Linked DNA regions of Methylococcus capsulatus. The protein of the gene in region 1 interacts with the protein of each later gene in a pairwise test. Links are inferred from orthologs where the notes say so. Each region holds a gene or a part of one and is shown on either strand. Other genes may lie near its edges. The genes, in order: N4J17_RS06050, ftsA, N4J17_RS12565 and ftsZ.

The links.
Region 2: the proteins of N4J17_RS06050 (region 1) and ftsA interact in binary tests that used the Escherichia coli proteins (3 or more experiments, as listed by UniProt). The link is inferred for Methylococcus capsulatus from one-to-one orthologs.
Region 3: the proteins of N4J17_RS06050 (region 1) and N4J17_RS12565 interact in binary tests that used the Escherichia coli proteins (3 or more experiments, as listed by UniProt). The link is inferred for Methylococcus capsulatus from one-to-one orthologs.
Region 4: the proteins of N4J17_RS06050 (region 1) and ftsZ interact in binary tests that used the Escherichia coli proteins (3 or more experiments, as listed by UniProt). The link is inferred for Methylococcus capsulatus from one-to-one orthologs.

The regions. Positions count from the first base shown.
Region 1 is NZ_CP104311.1:1,234,424-1,240,283, reverse strand. The notes cover bases 1,619-4,512. They hold N4J17_RS06050 (rod shape-determining protein), read right to left. Parts: upstream 3,641-4,512; coding sequence 2,597-3,640; downstream 1,619-2,596. Other genes in these bases: gatA (Asp-tRNA(Asn)/Glu-tRNA(Gln) amidotransferase subunit GatA), read left to right, coding at 4,083-4,512; gatC (Asp-tRNA(Asn)/Glu-tRNA(Gln) amidotransferase subunit GatC), read left to right, coding at 3,744-4,031; mreC (rod shape-determining protein MreC), read right to left, coding at 1,676-2,578; mreD (rod shape-determining protein MreD), read right to left, coding at 1,619-1,656. Outside these bases: mrdA (penicillin-binding protein 2), read right to left, coding at 1-1,167; more of mreD, read right to left, coding at 1,198-1,618; more of gatA, read left to right, coding at 4,513-5,540; Asp-tRNA(Asn)/Glu-tRNA(Gln) amidotransferase subunit GatB, read left to right, coding at 5,568-5,860. UniProt on the Escherichia coli protein: Forms membrane-associated dynamic filaments that are essential for cell shape determination. Acts by regulating cell wall synthesis and cell elongation, and thus cell shape.
Region 2 is NZ_CP104311.1:1,581,185-1,585,647, forward strand. The notes cover bases 1,577-4,463. They hold ftsA (cell division protein FtsA), read left to right. Parts: upstream 1,577-2,345; coding sequence 2,346-3,581; downstream 3,582-4,463. Other genes in these bases: N4J17_RS07780 (cell division protein FtsQ/DivIB), read left to right, coding at 1,577-2,213; ftsZ (cell division protein FtsZ), read left to right, coding at 3,628-4,463. In the rest of the region: murB (UDP-N-acetylmuramate dehydrogenase), read left to right, coding at 1-466; N4J17_RS07775 (D-alanine--D-alanine ligase), read left to right, coding at 493-1,422; more of N4J17_RS07780, read left to right, coding at 1,392-1,576. UniProt on the Escherichia coli protein: Essential cell division protein that assists in the assembly of the Z ring. May serve as the principal membrane anchor for the Z ring.
Region 3 is NZ_CP104311.1:2,560,329-2,566,140, reverse strand. What follows is about bases 1,275-4,120. They hold N4J17_RS12565 (RodZ domain-containing protein), read right to left. Parts: upstream 3,214-4,120; coding sequence 2,335-3,213; downstream 1,275-2,334. Other genes in these bases: N4J17_RS12555 (efflux transporter outer membrane subunit), read left to right, coding at 3,942-4,120; N4J17_RS12560 (zinc-ribbon domain-containing protein), read left to right, coding at 3,460-3,711; N4J17_RS12570 (YkgJ family cysteine cluster protein), read left to right, coding at 1,275-2,328. In the rest of the region: N4J17_RS12580 (ATP-binding cassette domain-containing protein), read left to right, coding at 1-667; N4J17_RS12575 (hypothetical protein), read left to right, coding at 686-1,189; more of N4J17_RS12570, read left to right, coding at 1,252-1,274; more of N4J17_RS12555, read left to right, coding at 4,121-5,537; N4J17_RS12550 (efflux RND transporter periplasmic adaptor subunit), read left to right, coding at 5,644-5,812.
Region 4 is NZ_CP104311.1:1,584,110-1,589,851, reverse strand. The notes cover bases 2,967-5,742. They hold ftsZ (cell division protein FtsZ), read right to left. Parts: upstream 5,041-5,742; coding sequence 3,892-5,040; downstream 2,967-3,891. Other genes in these bases: ftsA (cell division protein FtsA), read right to left, coding at 5,087-5,742; lpxC (UDP-3-O-acyl-N-acetylglucosamine deacetylase), read right to left, coding at 2,967-3,756. In the rest of the region: N4J17_RS07805 (bifunctional acetate--CoA ligase family protein/GNAT family N-acetyltransferase), read left to right, coding at 1-2,355; N4J17_RS07800 (DUF721 domain-containing protein), read left to right, coding at 2,352-2,837; more of lpxC, read right to left, coding at 2,842-2,966. UniProt on the Escherichia coli protein: Essential cell division protein that forms a contractile ring structure (Z ring) at the future cell division site. The regulation of the ring assembly controls the timing and the location of cell division.

The DNA.
Region 1 (5,860 bases):
TTTGTAGAAATACACGTCGCAGGACTGGGTGATTGCCGATTTCAGATCGACGGCACCATGGCCGCCCTTGCGCCAGTCGCGGTACTGATGTGAAGAGTTGGGCAACTGGAAATAGCCTGGGCAGGACACTTTGCGATCGGCGGAGAGATCCCCGACTTCGAGTCCCGCCAGGCCCTCGAACGGCTTCACCGTCGACCCCGGCGGGTAGACCCCGCGCAAGGCACGATTGTACAAAGGGCGGTCCGGCGAGGATTGCAGGCGGTCGTAGTCCGCTTTGGGAATGCCGTACACAAAGGGATTGGGATCGAAGCTCGGCTTACTGACGAAGGCCAGCACCCGGCCCGTCGCGGGCTCCATCGCCACCACCGCGCCGTTGTAGTCGCCCAGGGCGTCGATCGCCGCACGCTGCAGGCTGATGTCCAGCGACAGGCGCAGATCGGCCCCCGGCACGGGCGGTACCGTATCGAGAACGCCGATCGAACGCCCCTGGACGTTGGTTTCCAGCTCCTGGTGGCCGGTCCGGCCATGGAGCAGCGTCTCGTAGGTTTTTTCGATCCCACTCTTGCCGATGTGGTAGGTGCCGCTATAGAGCGAAGGATCGAGTGTCTTCAGGTCGGCCTCGCTGATGCGGCTGACATAGCCCACGGCATGTGCCGTGAGTTCGCCGTAAGGATAGGTCCGGATCATGCGCACGGCGATCTGGACACCGGGAAAGAACGGCTGCTTGACCGCGAAACGCGCGATCTGTTCTTCATCCAGCCGCATCTTGAGAGGAATACTCTCGAAGCTCTTGTGCTGGGATTGAAGCTTGCGGAACCGGCGCACGTCCTCGTCGCTCAGCCCGAGCAGGGTCTGGAGTTCCGCCAGCGTGGCGTCCAGGTCGTCGATGCGTTCCGGCACCAGTTCCAGACTGTACGAAGGCACGTTGTCGGCCAGCACCTCGCCGTTGCGGTCGTAGATGATACCCCGCGTAGGCGGCAACGGCGCAATCTTGACGCGGTTGTCCTGTGACAGGGTCGCGTAGTGTTCGTGACCGACGATTTGCAGATAAACCAGACGCGCCACCAGCGCCGCCACCGCCAGCAGCAGCAGGACCACACTGAAGGCAATGCGGGACTGGAATACCCGGACGTCGTTCTGGAGCCTTCGTTTAGCGCGGATGTTCATGGCTTGGGCAGGGCCGGGGCAGGCTTGAAGCTATGCCGCGCCGCAACGGCGCCGCAGCCCGTCGAGCACGGCCCGAACCAAAGGCCAGACCAGGCCGCCGGACAATGCCGCGAACCAGTAGCCTTCCGGCGCACTGGCCGGCCCTCGGATATGGCGGGTCCACAGGATGAGCAGGAGCCCCAGGCCGAGCAGCAGCACGACGGCCAAAACCTGCTGAACCATCGAATAGAGCTGGAAACGCCGGTGAAAACGCACGCCGACATAGATGACCAGACTGTATGCCAGAGCCTCTTGACCCAGCAGCCGCCCCGTCAGCGCATCCGCCAGGAGACCGGTCAGCCAGGCGGTACCGACGCCGACGCGGTCGGGAGCCGCCACGGCCCAATAGATCAGCAGCAACAGAATCCAGTCCGGATTCCACAGCGCCCAGCTTTGCGGCAAGGGTACGATTCGCATCGCCATCGCGGCGGCCAGGCTCGCGAAAATCACGATGCGGGGGGAAGTCCGCCTAGCGGGCCACATGCGGAACCGCTGCGCCAGGGGGGGCTTCCCCCGCCTTGTCCTGAGCCTGGACGTCGCTGCGGGTCCATACCAGCAGAACCTCGCGGATGCGATCCAGCGGGGCGACCGGCTCCGCCGAGACCTTGGCGAGCGAACTGCCGGTGTTGGAAATGTCCACCACCGTCGCCACCGGATAGCCGGCCGGGAACACGCCGCCCATGCCGGAAGTCACCAGCCGGTCGCCCTCCTGGATATCGGCGCTGCCGCTCAGATACGGCAGGATCAGCCGGTCGATCCGGCCGGTGCCCACCGCAATCGTCCGCAGGCCGTTGCGCTCGACCTGGACCGGGATGGCATGATTCGGATCGGTGATCAGCATCACTTCGGCACTGACGGGCGAGACGCGCAGCACCTGCCCCACCACGCCGCGGGCGTCGAACACCGGCTGACCGACATGGACGCCGATGTTCGAACCTTTGTTGGCCAGCACCAGGTGCTCGTAGGGCACCAGGTTGATGGACAGCAGTTCGGCGATCAGGAAATGCTCGCCGATTTTGATCGACGCCCCCAACAGCGCCCGCAGACGGATGTTTTCCTGCTCCAATGCGGAGAATTTCGCCAGCCTGGCCTCCAGGCGGAAGCGATCCTCCTTGAGCCTTTGGTTTTCTTCCAGAATGCTGGTGTAGCCGGACACGTTTTCCCGGATCCACTCGGCGAAACGCACGGGCGCACTGACGAATTGCTGCAAAGGATAGACCGCGGCATCCAGCCCGCTGCGCAAAGCGCCGATCGCTCCGCGACGGTCAGCCGCGAGCAGGACCAGGGAAGCGATGGCGAAAACCAGCAGCCGGAAATTCTGGGCCGGCTTCTTGGTGAATGCGAGTTTGATGGCGCGCCCCTCTCGTCGCAACGCTGATGGGGAACGAAATTATTCGAGGAAGAAGGGGGTACCGCCTTTCTGGTCCAGCAGCTCCAGCACTTTACCGCCGCCACGGGCGACACAGGTCAGCGGATCCTCGGCCACCACCACCGGCAGGCCGGTCTCCTCGGCGATGAGCCGGTCGATGTCCTTCAACAAAGCGCCTCCCCCGGTGAGGACGATGCCCCGCTCAGCCACGTCGGCACCCAGTTCCGGCGGGGTCTGCTCGAGCGCCTGCTTGACTGCCTCCACCACACCCGCGAGCGGCTCCTGCAAGGCTTCGAGGATCTCGTTGCTGTTCAGGGTGAAGCTGCGCGGTATGCCTTCGGCCAGATTCCGGCCCATGACGGCGATTTCCTTGACCTCGCTGCCTGGATACGCCGAACCGATCTCGTGCTTGATGCGCTCGGCGGTGGCCTCGCCGATCAGGGTTCCGAAATTGCGCCGGACGTAATTCATGATCGCCTCGTCCAGGCGGTCGCCGCCGATGCGGACCGAAGCCGCATACACCACGCCGTTGAGCGAGATGATGGCGACTTCCGAGGTACCCCCACCGATGTCGATCACCATCGAGCCGCGGGCCTCGCTCACGGGCAGGCCCGCGCCAACTGCGGCAGCGATCGGTTCTTCGATCAGATAGACCTCGCGTGCCCCGGCACCCTCGGCGGAATCCTTGATCGCCTTGCGCTCCACCTGGGTCGAGCCGCAGGGCACGCAGATCAGGACCCTGGGACTCGGCCGCAGCAGCCGGTTCGGGTGGACCTTATGGATGAAATACTGGAGCATCTTTTCCGTCAGGGTAAAGTCGGCGATGACGCCGTCCTTCATCGGACGGATGGCGGTGATGTTGCCCGGCGTGCGTCCGAGCATGGACTTGGCCGCGGCTCCCACGGCGGCGATGGACTTGGCCCCGCGGTTCTTGTCTTCCCGAATGGCCACCACCGAGGGCTCGTTCAGGACGATGCCCTGACCTCTGATGTAAATCAGGGTATTGGCCGTGCCCAGATCAATCGACAGATCGTTTGAAAAATAACCGCGCAGACGCTTAAACATCGGGAACCGGCCTGGCAAAAAGTATACTCTAGCAACGGGGTGGGGGGGCCAGCAAGAGATGCGGTATGATATGAATAATATCGCCCATCAACAGGATACGCTCATGTCGCTCAGCGCCGCAGAAGTCAACAAAATCGCATGGCTGGCACGTCTCGCCATCGACGACGACAAGGTCGAAGCCTACGCCCGCGATCTGTCGCAGATTCTCGGCTTCGTCGAACAGTTGGGCAGCGTCGACACCAGCCGGGTCGCGCCGATGGCGCATCCCTTGGACGAGGCCCAGCGCCTGCGCCCCGACACCGTCACCGAGACCGACCAGCGCGCCCTGTTCCAGGCCCATGCGCCCCTGGTCGAGGCCGGACTCTATCTGGTACCCAAGGTCATCGAATAAACCCGTGCCGCCTTCCCCTTCAAACATTCGCACATTTCGGAGCGCCACCGCATGCATCGCAAGACCATCGCCGAACTGGCCGCCGGTCTCGAACGGAAAGAATTCAGCAGCGTCGAACTGACGCAAACCCATCTCGCTCGCATCGAGCGGCTCGACCCCATCCTCAACAGCTTCATCACGACCACCCCGGAAATCGCCCTGGCCCAGGCCCGCGCTGCCGACGAGCGCATCGCGAAAGGCGAGGCCGGCCCCTTGACGGGCATCCCCATCGCCCAGAAGGACATCTTCTGCACGAAGGGTGTGCGCACCAGCTGCGGCTCCCGGATGCTGGACAACTTCATTTCGCCCTATGACGCCTGCGTGGTCGAGCGCTTCAGCGCCGCCGGCGCGGTCATGCTCGGCAAACTGAACATGGACGAATTCGCCATGGGCTCGTCCAATGAGACCAGCTACTACGGTCCGGTGAAGAATCCATGGAACACCGGCACGGTACCCGGCGGCTCCTCCGGCGGCTCGGCCGCGGCGGTCGCTGCACGGCTGGCGGCGGGCGCGACCGGCACCGACACCGGCGGCTCCATCCGGCAGCCCGCGGCGTTCTGCGGCATCACCGGCCTCAAGCCGACCTACGGCCGGATCTCGCGCTGGGGCATGATCGCCTTCGCGTCCAGCCTGGATCAGGCCGGCCCAATGGCGCGCACCGCCGAGGATTGCGCCATCATGCTGCAGACCATGGCCGGTTTCGACGAGCGCGACTCGACCTGCGTCGACCGTCCGGTGCCGGACTACTGCGCCGCCCTTGCCAATAATCTGGACGGCCTGCGCATCGGCCTGCCCAAAGAGTTTTTCGGCGAAGGACTCGATCCTGCCATCGCCAGCCTGATCCAGGAGGCCGTGGACGAGTACAGAAAGCTCGGCGCCACCGTCAAGGAAGTCTCGCTGCCCAACATGCATCTCTCGGTCCCGGCCTATTATGTGGTCGCCCCGGCGGAATGCTCCTCCAACCTGGCCCGCTTCGATGGTGTGCGCTTTGGCCACCGCTGCGAAAACCCCGCCGATCTGGCCGACCTGTACACCCGTTCACGTGGCGAAGGCTTCGGCGCCGAGGTCAAACGCCGCATTTTGATCGGCACCTACGCACTGTCAGCCGGTTATTACGATGCCTATTACCTCAAGGCCCAGAAGGTCCGCCGCCTGATCAGCGAGGACTTCCGCCGGGCTTTCGAGGAGGTCGACGTCATCATGGGACCGACCGCACCTTCGGTGGCGTTCGAGTTCGGCGCCAAGAGCGCGGACCCCATCGCCATGTACCTGTCGGACATCTACACCATCGCGGTGAACCTGGCCGGTCTGCCCGGCATGTCGATCCCGGTCGGCTTTGCCGACGGCCTGCCCGTCGGCATGCAGATCATCGGCGGCTATTTCAGCGAAGACCGCCTGCTGAACGTGGCCCACCGCTACCAGCAGGCCACCGACTGGCACACCCACGTCCCGACCGGCATCGCCGATTAACCCAAAGCTTCCAAGGTGTAACCGAACATGGAATGGGAAACTGTCATCGGGCTGGAAATCCACGCCCAGCTCGCCACCCGCTCGAAGATTTTCTCCGGCGCCCCCACCGCCTACGGCGCCGAGCCCAACACCCAGGCTTGCGCCGTCGATCTCGGCCTGCCCGGCGTGCTGCCGGTGCTCAATCGTGAAGCCGTGCGCATGGCGGTCAAATTCGGCCTGGCCATCGGCGCCGAGATCGCGCCGGTGTCGGTGTTCGCCCGCAAAAATTACTTCTACCCCGACCTGCCCAAGGGCTACCAGATCAGCCAGTACGATCTGCC
Region 2 (4,463 bases), 350 kb from region 1 along the record:
GGTGCGGCGTGCGCTCACGGTGAACCGTGACGGCCGGACGATCTGGCGGGCCCCCGAAGAATTCGAAGTGGGCTACCGTCATGTGCATGGGCCGGAAGGGGAGTGGTTTGTCGCGGCGGAACTCGAACTCGCGCCCGGCGACGGGCGGGCCGGGCGCGAGCGCATCAAAGCCCTGCTGGCGCGGCGCTCGGCGACCCAACCGACCCATCAGCCGAGCTGCGGATCGGTGTTCCGGAATCCACCCGGCGACTTCGCCGCGCGCCTGATCGAAGCTTGCGGCCTCAAGGGGCATGCCGTTGGCGGTGCCCAAGTGTCCCCCAAACATGCCAATTTCATCGTTAACTGCGGGAGCGCGACGGCGGCCGACATCGAGACTTTGATCGCGGAAGTGCGCGACCGGGTGGCCCTGCACTGCGGCATATGGCTCGAGCCCGAAGTCCGGATCGTGGGCGAAACCCTGGTGTAAAACCTTAATTTTTGATGAGGAACCGAGTGGAGAAACGGATTCAGCAGGCATCGGAGTTCGGCACGGTCGCAGTCCTGATGGGCGGGGCCGCGGCGGAACGGGAGATTTCGCTGAAGAGCGGGAAGGCTGTCCTGGAAGCATTGCGGCGCTGCGGGATCGATGCCGAAGGTTTCGACGTCGGGCGCGACATGATCGCCCCGTTGCTGGAGCGCCGCTTCGATCGCGTGTTCAACATCATTCACGGCCGCGGCGGCGAGGACGGCGTGCTGCAGGGAGCTCTGGCCTGTCTGGGCGTCCCCTGCACCGGGAGTGGCGTGCTGGCTTCTGCGCTGAGCATGGACAAGCTGCGCACGAAATTGTGTTGGAAGGGAGCCGGTCTGCCGACTCCTCCCTGGCTGCGGCTGGATTCGCCCGCCGATCTCGAGCGTTGCCGGGAAGCCCTGGGCTTTCCGGTGATCGTCAAGCCGGCGGAGGAGGGATCGAGCATCGGCATGAGCCGTGCTGCGACGGCCGAAGAACTGGCGCAGGCATGGGAGCGTGCCTCTGGTTACGGCTGTGCCGTTTTCGCCGAACGTTGGATCGACGGCATCGAATACACCGGCGGCATGCTCAAAGGTGTGCCGTTGCCGCTGATTCGCCTGGAAACCCCGCATGCCTTCTATGATTTCGATGCCAAATACCGGGCGGAAACCACCCGTTACCTCTGTCCTTGCGGACTGGATGCCGGGCGCGAGGCCGAGCTGCAGGCGCTGGTCCTGCGCGCCTGCCAGATCGTCGGCGTCAGCGGCTGGGGCCGGGTCGATCTGCTGGTGGACCGCAGTGGCCAGCCCTGGCTGATCGAGGTCAATACCGTGCCCGGTATGACCGATCACAGTCTGGTTCCGATGGCCGCCAAGGCGGCAGGTATCGATTTTCAGGAGCTGGTGTGGCACATCCTGGAAACCAGTGTCGCCTGAAGCCGAAACGGCGGCAACCCGACGGGAATGCGGCCATCCCGGGGGGCCGCAGCCTGCGCGTTTCCATCATGGCGCTGTTCGCTCTTGGCCTGATATGGGGAGGAGTGGGCTGGGGGGTATCATGGCTCGCCGAGCAGCGGGTGCACACTGTCCGTGTGAAGGGCGCTTTCCGCCATATCGATCCGACGGTGGTGGAAGACATCGTCAGAGGGAAGCTGGGCGGCGGCAAAACCTATTTCCGGATCCCCTTAGCCGAAATCCGCCAAGCGGTAACCTCCATCCCCTGGGTGGCCGAGGCCACGGTGGAACGGCGGTGGCCGGACCGCATCGAAGTAGAGGTGCAGGAGCATCGCCCCGTGGCACGTTGGGGCGATGGGGACTTCATCGACGACCGCATGAACCGTTTTCATATCGGCAGTACCCTGGGGTTCGAGCATCTGCCGCTGTTGACGGGACCGGATGGTCAGGAACGCCGCCTGATCAAGGTGCTGATCGATCTCGACGAACGGTTCGAAAGCTGGGGGACACGGGTCGCCGAACTTCGCTTGACCGACCGCTGGTCATGGTCGCTGCGGCTGGAATCGGACCTCCGGATAGAGTTCGGTCGCCGGGAGCCGGTCGAGGCCATTGCCAGCCTCCTGAGCCTTCTGCCGCTGTTGGGCAAAGATCGCATGGCTCTGCTCCAAAGTATCGATTTGAGGTATCCTTATGGCTTCGCGGTGGTTTGGAAAACGTATCAGCCCGACGTGGAGGCTCCCCCCGAACCGCCTGGGGCGGTCCCTCCCGCATGAAGAGGCGGCCGCGCAGCGACGACAGGGAATCTCATCCCGCACAACCCGCCCGGTCGGGCGGCGAACGGCAGGGTCGGCTATTGAACGCAATAGGCTGGACATGCGTCTGACATATCCTTCGAATATCACTTCATGGGCAAAAAGTCTGACAAGAACGTAATCGTAGGGCTGGACATCGGCACTTCCAAAGTGGCCTGTCTCGTGGGTGAGGTCAACGAGGATGGCCTGATCGAGGTGGTCGGACTGGGCACCCACCCGTCGCGAGGACTCAAGAAAGGCGTCGTCGTCAATCTCGAAACCACCGTTCATTCCATTCAACGCGCGGTCGAGGAAGCGGAGCTGATGGCCGGTTTCCGCATACACTCGGTCTATGCGGGCATCGCCGGCAGCCATATCAGCAGCATGAATTCCCACGGTATCGTGGCAATTCGGGACAAGGAGGTCACCCAGGGGGACGTCGACCGTGTCATCGACTCTGCCAGGGCGGTCGCCATCCCCGCCGATCAGAAAATCCTGCATATTCTGCCCCAGGAATTCGTCATCGACCGGCAGGAGGGTGTCAAGGAACCCATCGGCATGTCGGGCATACGTCTCGAAGCCCGGGTGCACATCGTCACCGGTGCGGTGAGTGCGGCCCAGAACATCCAGAAATGCATCCAGCGCTGCGGCCTGGAGGTCGACGATATCGTGCTCGAACAACTGGCGTCGAGCCAGGCCGTCCTGACGGACGATGAGAAGGAACTCGGCGTGTGCCTGGTGGATATCGGCGGCGGGACCACGGACATCGCGGTGTTCACCGACGGCGCCATCCGCCACACCGCCGTGATCCCCATCGCCGGCGATCAGGTGACCAACGACATCGCCGTGGCGCTGCGCACGCCCACGCCCCATGCCGAGACACTGAAGCTCAAGCATGCCTGTGCGCTGACCCAGCTCGCAGACATCGAAGACACGATCGAAGTGCCCAGCATCGGTGACCGGCCGTCCCGGCAGATTTCCAGGCTCAATCTTGCCGAGATTGTGGAGCCGCGTTATGAAGAATTGTTGCTGCTAGTGCAGGCGGAACTGCGCCGGGCGGGTTTCGACGATCTGATCGCGGCAGGCATCGTGCTGAGTGGCGGTAGTTCGCGGGTCGAAGGACTGGTGGAGCTGGCGGAAGAAATCTTCCACATGCCGGTGCGGCTGGGCGTGCCTTATACGGTTTCCGGTCTCAACGACGTGATTCGCAATCCGGCCTACGCCACCGGAGTGGGGTTGTTGCTGCATGGACGGCAGCATCTGTTTTCCGGGGATCGCCCCCTGCTGGGAGGTGGCGGTTTCAGGAGTATTTGGCTGCGCATGAAGAATTGGTTTCAGGGAAATTTCTGAGATTTTCGGTTTTTCCGGATAGCCCGTATTCAGAGGGGATGGGAACATGAAATTTGAACTCGTAGATTCATTCAGCCCGAACGCGGTCATCAAGGTGATCGGCGTCGGCGGCGGCGGCGGCAATGCCGTCAATCACATGGTGAGCAGTCAGATCGAGGGCGTGGATTTCATCTGCGCCAATACCGATGCCCAGGCGCTGCGGAACCTCGGTGCGCGCACCGTCATCCAGCTGGGCAACAATCTGACGAAGGGTCTGGGTGCCGGGGCCAACCCGGACATCGGCCGGCAGGCTGCGCTCGACGACCGCGAGCGCATCCTCGAAGTGCTGGATGGTGCGGACATGGTGTTCATTACCGCGGGCATGGGTGGCGGCACCGGTACCGGCGCGGCGCCCGTCATCGCGGAAATCGCCAAGGAAGCCGGCATTCTTACCGTTGCAGTGGTGACCAAACCGTTCCCCTTCGAAGGCCGTAAGCGCCGACTGGTTGCGGACAAGGGAATCGCAGAGCTCAGCCAGTTCGTGGATTCCCTCATCACCATTCCGAACGAGAAGCTCCTTCCCGTGCTGGGCAAGGATGTGAGCCTGATGGCCGCGTTCGCGGCGGCGAACGACGTGCTGCTGGGGGCGGTGCAGGGCATCGCCGAGCTGATCACCCGTCCCGGACTCATCAACGTGGATTTCGCCGACGTGCGCACGGTCATGTCGGAAATGGGTGTGGCGATGATGGGTACGGGGGTAGGCAGCGGCCCGACTCGTGCGCGGGACGCTGCCGAGCGTGCGATCGCCAGCCCGCTGTTGGAAGACATCAGCCTGTCCGGCGCGAAGGGCATTCTGGTCAACATCACCGGTGGGCTCGATCTCGCCATCGGCGAATTCGACGA
Region 3 (5,812 bases), 1.3 Mb from region 1 along the record:
CGGCGGCTTCGGCTTCAGCGGCGAACGGACTTTCGACCCCATCGCCGGGTTTTCGGGCGGCGAGAAAGCCCGACTGGTACTGGCCCTGATCGTCTACCAGCGACCCAACCTCCTCTTGCTCGACGAACCAACCAACCATCTGGATCTGCAAATGCGGCTGGCGCTGATCCGTGCGCTGCAGGATTTCGAAGGTGCGGTCGTGCTGGTGTCGCACGACAGCTACCTGCTGCGCGCGGTGGTAGATGATTTCTTCCTCGTCGCCGATGGCGGGGTTACCCCATTCGACGGTGATCTGGACGACTACCGCGCCTGGCTGCGCAACCGCGCTTCCTCCACCTCCAGCGGAGCCGATGGCCACCGCGACGCGGGGGCGTCCCGCCGCGAAACCCGGCGGGCCGATGCCGAAAGACGACAGCGGCTCCGGCCTTTGCGCCTGCAGCTCGAACGTGCCGAAGCGGAGCTGGAGCGCTGCTCGAAGCGGCGGGAAGAACTCGAAGCCCAGTTGACCGATCCCGGCCTGTATGCCGCGGAAGCCAAGGACCGGCTCAAACGCCTGCTACTGGACAAGGCCGAGGCGGAAAATTCGCAGGTCCGCGCTGAAGCAGCCTGGTATGCCGCCAGCGAAGCGCTGGAACAGGCGCAGCTCCAGACCGACATGGCCTGCTGAATCCGGAGAAGACCCCGCATGCCGCTGATCCGACTGTTCATCGAAATCTGCCTGTTCCGCAAAGGGCCGCAGGATGTCCCGCGGTCCATGCTGCTGTTGTGGCTCACAGCGGCAGCCTACCTCCTGGTCGGCTTCATCCTGCTAGGGCTGGAAGTGGAATGGCTACCAGCCATCGTCGAATCAATGGCGGAATTGGCGATGCTCCTCGGGTTCGTATGGCTGTTGCTGGCTCTGTTCAAGAAAACGCCGCGCTGGCAGAAGACGGCGATCGCCATGCTCGGCAGCGACGTTGTCATCAGCGCGCTCGCCATCCCCCTGGTGGCCTGGACCTTGGCGGCGCCCGACGTTGCCGGCATCCATCTCATCCTCTTCAGCATGATGCTCTGGCATGTCGCCGTCGTCGCGCACATTTTCCGGCACTCCCTTTCCCAACCCTGGGCCACCGGCTTGCTGCTCGCCGTCGCGTACGTGGCGGGAAGCTACAGCGTGATGATGACATTGTTCCCCCCTTCGGCCGTTTGACGATATCGGCATTCCCCGCCTTAGGCTTCGTCCTTCTCAGTGCGCACATACGCTTCCGCTACATGACCGCTTTCCTGCGCCGCCCCCATCACAGTTACCAAGACCCCCTGGCGCGGATCTGGATCGCCTGTGCCGAAAACATAGGCTTCCGCGTCGCGCGCAGCCCGGAGGTGTACGCCTCCACGGACGGACGAGGCACGATCTTGATCGGCACCGACGACCTGCTCGACCCGGACGACTCCCTCGCCCAAATGATCTTCCACGAGTTGTGCCATGCGCTGGTGGAGGGCGAAGCCGGCGAGGCCCAAGTGGATTGGGGACTGGACAACACCAGCAACCGCCACCTGTGGCGCGAGCAAGCCTGCCTGCGGCTACAGGCCTATCTCGCCGACGGTGTGGGCCTGGGCGACTTCTTCGCCCCTACCACCGACTTTCGCGTCAAATTCTGGCCCAACCTCGGCGATGACCCGATGACGGCCCCGCCAGACCAAGGCGGCCGCCGCGAACCCTCCTGCGTCGCCGCCCGGCTGGCTGTCTGGCGTGCCTCGCAGCCACGCTGGGCGCCGCACCTTCAGGCCGCTCTGGCGGCGACCGCAGCCATCGCCCGCGTCGTTCCCCGCCATATCACAAGCGACGACGGGCAGCTGCCGTCCTTATGGGCTACGGTCACGCCCCCGCCCCCCATGCATCCCGCGGGCCATGCCGCCGTCGCTCGCTACCGGGTGGAGGCAGGCTGCACCGGCTGCGCCTGGTCATACGCCGGCCGCCGGGGGATGAGCTGCCGTCATGCGCAGAAGGCGCGCATCCCTCCCGATGCGCCGGCCTGCATGCGCTGGGAGCCTGCCGAAGACCTCGATTGCCTCAGTTGTGGCGCCTGCTGCCGGGAAGCCTACCAGGCAGTGGAAATATCGGCGCGCGAACCGCTCGTCCGCCTGCATCCCGAACTGGTCGTCTCCACCGATGGACGCCGGAAACTGCGCCGCGACGGCGGGCGCTGTGCCGCCCTAACGGGGGGTAACGCCCCGGCGGAATCCTATGCCTGCGGCATCTACCCGGACCGGCCGCGGACCTGCCGGGATTTCACCCGTGGCAGCGCAAATTGTCTGGATGCCCGCCGGCGGGTGGGTCTGTCGCTGTAGAAATGCTCATTGCCCGGTGCTCCTGGGTACGGAAAACCTCACCGAGACGCGATTGCTGGTATAGCCGTGATCGTAAGCCTTGCCGTTGTAATCCAGGCGGGTATCGGCCGGTCGGCCGAGCGTGACCCTAAACGGCGCCTTCCCCTGGACAGTTCTCACTTGGCCTTTGGCCAGAGTCTGAAAGAGCAATCTTTTCCCTTCCGCGTCGATCACGCTGGCCCAGGACTCCCCCGAGAAGCTCAGCGTCAGAGTATCCACCTCGGGCGGCAAGGGTTCCGGACTGGGCTGCGCCGACGGAGACGGCGCAACGACCGGTACAACGAGGGCTTCGACCGCCGCCGGGCTTGAAGCGGGTGGCGGCATACCGGAGGGAGACGGCGCCTCCTCCCGGTCGGCCACGGTGGCCCCGGTCCCGGCCGGTTCGGCCGGCACGGGTTTGGCAAGTCCGGCCGGAGAGGGGGCCGGCCCGGAGGTCTGGGACGAATGCCAGTACTGATAACCCCAGATGCCCGCAATCCCAACCAGGACCAGAGCCAGCGGACCGAACCAGGCAACCGGTCTGACCTCGCTCTGGGCATGCACCACCGGTTCCGGCTCCGGAGCCGGTCCCTCCCCTGCGACGCGGTTATAGGCGTCGACGATTTCCTGCTCCGGCAGATCCAGCAAACGTGCGTAACTGCGCAGATATCCGCGAACGAACGTAGGGGGCGGCAGACCGGAATAGTCGTCCCGTTCGAGTGCGCCGACGGTACCTACCGATAAATGCAGTTCGCGCGCCACCTTGTCGAGCCCCAGCTTGCGTGCCTCCCGGGCAGCCCGAAGCCTGTATCCCGCGCCATCCTCTCCCGGCCGGTCTGCGGGATCGTTGTCCAGCGTGTCACCCATGTCGTTGTTCCGCCGCAAAAACGAAATTACTTGAGCGCTTGCCCGTCGCCCCATTCAAACGCATCCGGTTACGGCTTGGCAAGTTCAATTCCGCCGTTCCCTGGCATGCAAGGCGCCACATGCCACGGCCTGCCCCGAGGTGTCAAAATAGCCGTACCGGACAACCACTCCGGCGTAAGGCTATGCAGTCTCCACTCCCAAAACAACAAAGGGCCGTTGGCCCGATTGCAGAACGAGGAGAAAACTATGGAACTCGGCACCTGTGTCCATTGCGGAACCCAAATCTCCGCGCAAGCAAACATCTGCCCAAGCTGCGGAAAAACGGTCGAATCAACCTCCAGTGAAAGCGAACCCCCAATCCGAAAGCTCCGCGGAAAATTCCAGGCCATCGGCATCCTGACTCTTGCCGCCGGCATCGTGGCCACCCTGGGCGGCGCCTGGTGGGGACCGGCGCTTGCGATGCCGGGGGCGGTGCTGTTCATGCTTGGCATACTGTAAGCGAAGGCCCGACACGAAGGGAGGGAGCCCTTCGTGTTCTTGCTGACGTGAAATCCTGCTACAGAGGCCACATGACGGTCGCCGATCGACGCGGCCCTCATCGAGTGAATTACAGTTCCAAGGCATAGCTCGACACCCCCGGAGACTTGAGGCATGCTTGGCACATTCCAACGCGCGGTCGGCGGGACACGACCTTCCCCAGGACCTTTAACTGCAGGATTCCATACAGGATGGATCCCCAAATCGAGCTGTTGAAAAACACCGGCTGCCGGCTGCTTCTGGTCCTTCCAGTGGTTCTGGCCAGCGGCTGCAGCAACAAGATCGGACCGGACTACCAGACGCCCGAAACCCAGGTTTCCCCTGACTGGCTCGAAAGCGAAGACACGCGGGTTTCCAGGAAGGAGGGCAATTTCCGCGAGTGGTGGCGCATATTCAAGGACCCGGTCCTGAACAAACTCGTGGAAACCGCTTACTCACAGAATCTCCCGCTGCAGGTCGCCGCCGTCCGCATCCTGGGTTCGCGCGCGGAGCTGGGTATCGCCACCGGCAATCTGTTTCCGCAGCAACAGGGATTCGAAGGGCAAACCGAGAAAATCAGTTTGCCTTTCCTCCGGGATCTCGGGCTGGGAAGTGGCAACAGCCTTTGGTATACCCGCGTCGGCGTCATGTCGAACTGGGAAATCGACATCTGGGGCAAATATCGCCGGGCCATCGAGTCCGCCGACGCGCAGTTGATGGCTTCCATCGCCGAGTACGACGACATCCTGGTCACCCTCACCGCCGACGTCGCCAACACCTATATCCTGATCCGAACCCTGGAAAAGCGCCTGGATATAGCCCGCCACAACGTCGAGACCCAGAGCGAGAGCCTTAGGATCGCCGAGGCCAAGTTCCACGGCGGCACCAGTACCCAGCGCGACGTGGAGCAAGCCAAAACCGTGCTCGCCGGCACCCAGGCAACCATCCCGGTGCTGGAAGCACAGCTTCGGCAGGCGAAGAACACGCTTTGCTATTTGCTCGGCATGCCGCCCGATAAACTCGACCAGCCCTTGGGCTCTGGAGCGCAATTCGGCCAGATCCCCGCTCCGCCGGTCCAGGTCGCCGTCGGCATTCCCGCCGACCTGCTGCGGCGCCGCCCGGACGTGCGTCGGGCGGAACAAAGCGCCGCGGCCCAGTCAGCCCGCATCGGCATCGCCAAAGCCGCGCTCTATCCGGCCTTCTCGATCAGTGGCAGCTTCGGCTTCGTTTCGACCAACTCCCAGGGCCACAGTCTGGGCGACATTTTCAATTGGGGACAGCATTTCTACCGCTTCGGCCCTTCCGTGCAGTGGAATCTGTTCAATTACGGCCAACTCACCAATCAAGTCCGGGCCCAGGACGCCCGGTTCCAGGAACTGGCCCTGGGTTATCAGAACACCGTACTGAAGGCGCAGCAGGAGGCCGAGAGTGCCTTGATCGGCTTCCTCAAGACCCAGAATTCCGCACAGTTCCTGGCCGAGAGTACCGCCGCCGCCCAACGCTCGCTGGATCTGGCCACCCTGCAATACCGCGAAGGCATTGCCGATTTCACCACGGTGCTGACGGCGGAGCAGGATCTGCTCAAGCAGCAGGACAACTTCGCCCAGACCCTAGGCAGCATCGCCACCCATCTGGTCGGCGTCTACCGGGCCCTGGGCGGCGGCTGGCAGATCCGCGAAGGCAAGGACTTCGTGCCCGAGCCCATTCTGCAGGCCATGGGCGAGCGAACCCACTGGGGCGACCTGTTGAAGCCGGGGGCCGTCTCCAAGACACCGCCGGCCAACCTCATCCGGGCACCGGATTGGTGAGGCCGCAAGCCTTGCCGAATATTCATTTTGACTTAATTGGGCGACTAGCCGCGCTCCAGCCGATTCAGCCGCCGCCACCGGAAACGACTTCAGGGAGACTCTTCCAGTGATTCGCACGACGCCACACCGCCGGGGCAATTTGCGGCGCACCCTTGCCGGCACCTTGACTTACCTGCTGTTCGTGGTCGGCAGCGGCTGCGATCGATCCAACACTTACGCCCCCCCGCCGCCGCCCCAAGTGATCGTCAGCCAGCCTGTCGAAGGTCCGGTCACGC
Region 4 (5,742 bases), 350 kb from region 1 along the record:
GGCCAAGGCCGCCGCCTGTCCCAGGCCTTACTTACTGAGGCCGGAAATCAAGGCATAAGGCTGCTCGGGCCGAACTGCCTCGGACTGATGCGGCCCAGCCTGAACCTCAACGCCACCTTCAGCAACAACGTCGCCCTCCCGGGCGGGCTCGCCCTGGTCTCCCAATCGGGGGCCCTGTGCACGGCGATTGTCGACTGGGCCAGCGCCCACCGCATCGGTTTTTCTGTCGTCGCCTCCATCGGTTCGGCTTACGATCTCGATTTTGGCGACATACTGGATTACCTGGCGCTGGATCAGGAAACCCGCAGCATCCTGCTTTATGTGGAGGGCATCCGCGACGCCCGCCGCTTCATGAGCGGCTTGCGGGCGGCAGCCCGGCTCAAACCCGTCATCGTCATCAAGGCCGGCCGCTACGCCGAAGGCTGCCGGGCCGCTATCTCCCACACTGGTGCCTTGGTGGGCGCCGATGACGTGTTCGATGCGGCGTTGAAACGGGCCGGCGTGGTCCGCGCCAAAACGATCGAGCAGTTGTTCGCCGCCGCCCAGTTGCTGGCGAGTGCCCACCCCGTACAGGGGGAGCGTCTGGCCATCGTCACCAATGCTGGAGGACCCGGGGTGATGGCAACCGATGCGGCGGTCGAACGCGGGCTGCACCTGGCGGAGCTGTCCGAGACCACGCTGCAACGCCTCGACCAGGTGCTACCGGCATTCTGGTCACATGGTAATCCCGTCGACATCCTTGGTGACGCCACACCGGAGCGCTATGCCGCCGCAGTCGAGGCCTGCCTGGCCGATCCCGGGATAGACGGCCTCTTGGTGATGCTCACGCCGCAGGCCATGACTGATCCTACCGGCGCGGCGAAACGGACGCTGGAAGCCATCGGGAATTCGACAAAGCCGGTCCTGGCCTGCTGGCTCGGCGAAACCCAGGTCCGAGAGGGCCGGACTCTATTCACCGACCATGGCATCCCCTCCTTTCCCAACCCGGAAAGCGCCACCCAAGCCTTCAGCTTCCTCGCCGAACATCATCGCAACCAGCAGATGCTGCTGCAGGTGCCCGGTCCCCTGACCGAACTCGAACCGCCTGACATCGCCGGAGCCCACCTGATCGTGGAAGGTGCACTGGGAGACAAGCGCAGCCTGCTTTCCCCGCTGGAAACACGGGCCATCCTCGGCGCTTTCCGCATCCCCATGTTGCCGGCCATCCCCGCCCATTCCCCCAATGAAGCGCTGGCCGCTGCGGAGTGCCTGGGGTTTCCGGTCGTTCTGAAAATACTCTCACCCGACATCACCCACAAATCCGACGTAGACGGAGTGATGCTCAACGTGACCCATGCCGAATCGGTCCGGCAGGCCTACAACGAGCTGCTGACGCGCGTCGGCCGGCGCAGACCGGACGCCCGTATCGAAGGGGTTTCGGTGGAAAAAATGTACACCGGGCGCAATGGGCGCGAACTGCTGGTGGGCGTGATCGACGATCCTGTGTTTGGCCCTGTGATCGGCTTCGGCGCCGGCGGCACGGCGGTGGAGATCAGCCGCGACCGGGCGATCGGCCTGCCTCCGGTCAATGCCCACATCGCCCGCACCCTGATCGGCCAGACCCGCATCTCCGTCGCCCTTGGCGCTTTCCGCAACCTGCCGCCGGTGCAGATGGAATCGCTGGTCCAGACACTGCAACGGGTCTCGGAAATGGTGTGCGAGCTACCGCAGATCCGCGAGATGGACATCAATCCGCTGATGGCCGACGAAACCGGCGTTTATGCACTCGATGCCCGGATCGTGGCGCGCCACCCGCCGCCCGGACGCCGGCGCTACGATCACATGGCGATCCATCCCTATCCCGCACAATGGGTCAGCCGGTTCCAGCTCAACGACGGGACGATAGTTACCATCCGACCGATACGGCCCGAGGATGCGGCGATGGAACAGGCGTTCGTCCGCGGACTGTCGGAGGAAGCCAAGTATTTCCGCTTCATGCAGTCGGTCCAGGAATTGAGCCATGAAATGCTGGTACGCCTGACCCAGCTCGATTACCACCGGGAACTCGCACTGATCGCGACCGTCGACACCAAGGAAGGGGAGACCGAGGTGGCGGTCGCGCGCTTTTTCAGCAATCCGGGCGGAGAGACCGCCGAGTTCGCCATCGTCGTCGCTGACGCCTGGCAGCGCCGCGGCATCGGCACCCGCCTCATGGCCATGCTGTGCGATGCGGCACGCGAAAAAGGAATACAAAAGCTGCAAGGCGAAGTGCTGGCGGGCAATGGCAAAATGCTACACTTCGTGGAAGCGCTGGGCTTCTCGGCAACCGCAGCGGCCGAGGATGCTTCGATCGTGCAGGTGTTCCGAAACCTGTGACGCCGAATCACCCTGCGCAGCCGGCCGAGGAACGGCCGCATCCTCACCGGGTTTCCGATCTCATCCCCCGGAAAACCCTGGCAGCCTACCTGGCACGCATCGAAAGCCACCGGAGGCTGCTGGAAACCATACGGCATCTGCTGCCACCGCCTCTGGCCGCCCGTTGCCGGGACTGTGTGGCGGCAAGCGACACCTTGGTGGTCTATGCCGAATCCGCGGCCTGGGCATCGCAACTGCGCTTCTACCTGCCCCGGATCATCAACGAGCTGGCGCAAGACGGCCACGGACGGTTCCGCCACGGCAAGGTCCGGACCTTGCCCCTGACCCTGGCCGCACCGCACGTCCCCGCCCCCCGGCCGAACCTGCACCGCCCTCGCCCGACGACGATCGCCGCACTCGATGCGGCGGCGCGGGCCAGCGAAGGTGAAATCGGCGCCGCCCTCGCCCGCCTGTGCGACACCCTGCGGCGGCTGCCGCGTTGAACGGTCAGCGCGCCGCGGGAGCCGTCCGCATATAGGAGATCGGGGCGAACTTCTCGTCTTCGAAACTCACGGTTTCCCAGGCATCACGCGCCTTCAGGAGTTCGCGCAGCAGGTGATTGTTGAGCCCGTGGCCGGACTTGTAACCGGTGAATGAACCGATCAGGCTGTGCCCGAGGAGATAGAGGTCGCCAATGGCGTCGAGGATCTTGTGCTTGACGAACTCGTCCCCGCTGCGCAGCCCGTCCTCGTTGAGCACTCGGTATTTGTCCACGACGATGGCGTTGTCCATGGAGCCGCCCAGGGCCAGACGGTTTTTGCGCAGCATTTCGATGTCGCGCATGAAGCCGAAGGTACGGGCGCGGGCGATCTCTTTGACAAAACTGGTCGAGGAAAACTCGACGCTGGCGGTCTGCGAGTCCTTGTCGAACACCGGATGGTCGAAATCGATGGTGAACGTCACCTTGAAACCGTCATAAGGCTCGAACCGAGCCCATTTGTCGCCCTCCTCGACCTGCAACGGCCGCTTGATGCGGATGAACTGCTTTGGCGCCTCCTGTTCCTGCACCCCAGCGGACTGGATCAGAAAAACGAAGGGGCCGGCGCTGCCGTCCATGATCGGTACTTCCGGCGCGCTGACGTCGACGTAGGCGTTGTCGATACCTAGCCCGGCGAAAGCGGAAAGCAGATGCTCCACCGTGGAGATGCGCACCTCGCCCTTCACCAGCGTCGTCGACAGGGTGGTGTCGCCGACGTTGTCGGGCCGCGCGTCGATCACCACCGGCTCGGCGAGATCGACCCGTCTGAATTTGATGCCTGAATTGGGTGCCGCCGGCCTGAGTGTAAGATAAACTTTCTCACCGGTATGAAGACCCACGCCGGTGGCGCGGATGACGTTTTTCAAGGTTCTTTGTTTGATCATACAAATGTCCCCCTTCTGTGGGGCCGCCGCGCGGCGGCCAATCCGGTAGGTCTTTCGATGCGTCATCCGGGCCACGGTCCACGTGTTTCCCGAAAGAGCTGTTCAAGGCGTGGAGAAAGAGCAGGTGTCCTAAACTCAATCAGCCTGGCGGCGCAGGAATGCAGGGATATCGAGATACTCGAGATCCATTTCTTTGCTGGGTTCACCGCGCGGCTCGTGTTTGGGCTGTTTGCGCAGCACCGTCGGGCGCTGCATCTGTTCGTAGTCGATTTCGCCGGTCTGTTTGTGCACCAGCTTCAGCGGCGCATCGGAAACGGTCTGCGACTGGCCCGAGAGTCCGGTCGCCACCACGGTAACGCGAACTTCGTCCTGCATCTCCGGATCAATCACGGTTCCGATGACGACCATCGCCTCGTCGGAAGCGTAGTCCTTGACCGCATTGCCCACTTCGTCGAATTCGCCGATGGCGAGATCGAGCCCACCGGTGATGTTGACCAGAATGCCCTTCGCGCCGGACAGGCTGATGTCTTCCAACAGCGGGCTGGCGATCGCACGCTCGGCAGCGTCCCGCGCACGAGTCGGGCCGCTGCCTACCCCCGTACCCATCATCGCCACACCCATTTCCGACATGACCGTGCGCACGTCGGCGAAATCCACGTTGATGAGTCCGGGACGGGTGATCAGCTCGGCGATGCCCTGCACCGCCCCCAGCAGCACGTCGTTCGCCGCCGCGAACGCGGCCATCAGGCTCACATCCTTGCCCAGCACGGGAAGGAGCTTCTCGTTCGGAATGGTGATGAGGGAATCCACGAACTGGCTGAGCTCTGCGATTCCCTTGTCCGCAACCAGTCGGCGCTTACGGCCTTCGAAGGGGAACGGTTTGGTCACCACTGCAACGGTAAGAATGCCGGCTTCCTTGGCGATTTCCGCGATGACGGGCGCCGCGCCGGTACCGGTGCCGCCACCCATGCCCGCGGTAATGAACACCATGTCCGCACCATCCAGCACTTCGAGGATGCGCTCGCGGTCGTCGAGCGCAGCCTGCCGGCCGATGTCCGGGTTGGCCCCGGCACCCAGACCCTTCGTCAGATTGTTGCCCAGCTGGATGACGGTGCGCGCACCGAGGTTCCGCAGCGCCTGGGCATCGGTATTGGCGCAGATGAAATCCACGCCCTCGATCTGACTGCTCACCATGTGATTGACGGCATTGCCGCCGCCGCCGCCGACGCCGATCACCTTGATGACCGCGTTCGGGCTGAATGAATCTACGAGTTCAAATTTCATGTTCCCATCCCCTCTGAATACGGGCTATCCGGAAAAACCGAAAATCTCAGAAATTTCCCTGAAACCAATTCTTCATGCGCAGCCAAATACTCCTGAAACCGCCACCTCCCAGCAGGGGGCGATCCCCGGAAAACAGATGCTGCCGTCCATGCAGCAACAACCCCACTCCGGTGGCGTAGGCCGGATTGCGAATCACGTCGTTGAGACCGGAAACCGTATAAGGCACGCCCAGCCGCACCGGCATGTGGAAGATTTCTTCCGCCAGCTCCACCAGTCCTTCGACCCGCGAACTACCGCCACTCAGCACGATGCCTGCCGCGATCAGATCGTCGAAACCCGCCCGGCGCAGTTCCGCCTGCACTAGCAGCAACAATTCTTCATAACGCGGCTCCACAATCTCGGCAAGATTGAGCCTGGAAATCTGCCGGGACGGCCGGTCACCGATGCTGGGCACTTCGATCGTGTCTTCGATGTCTGCGAGCTGGGTCAGCGCACAGGCATGCTTGAGCTTCAGTGTCTCGGCATGGGGCGTGGGCGTGCGCAGCGCCACGGCGATGTCGTTGGTCACCTGATCGCCGGCGATGGGGATCACGGCGGTGTGGCGGATGGCGCCGTCGGTGAACACCGCGATGTCCGTGGTCCCGCCGCCGATATCCACCAGGCACACGCCGAGTTCCTTCTCATCGTCCGTCAGGACGGCCT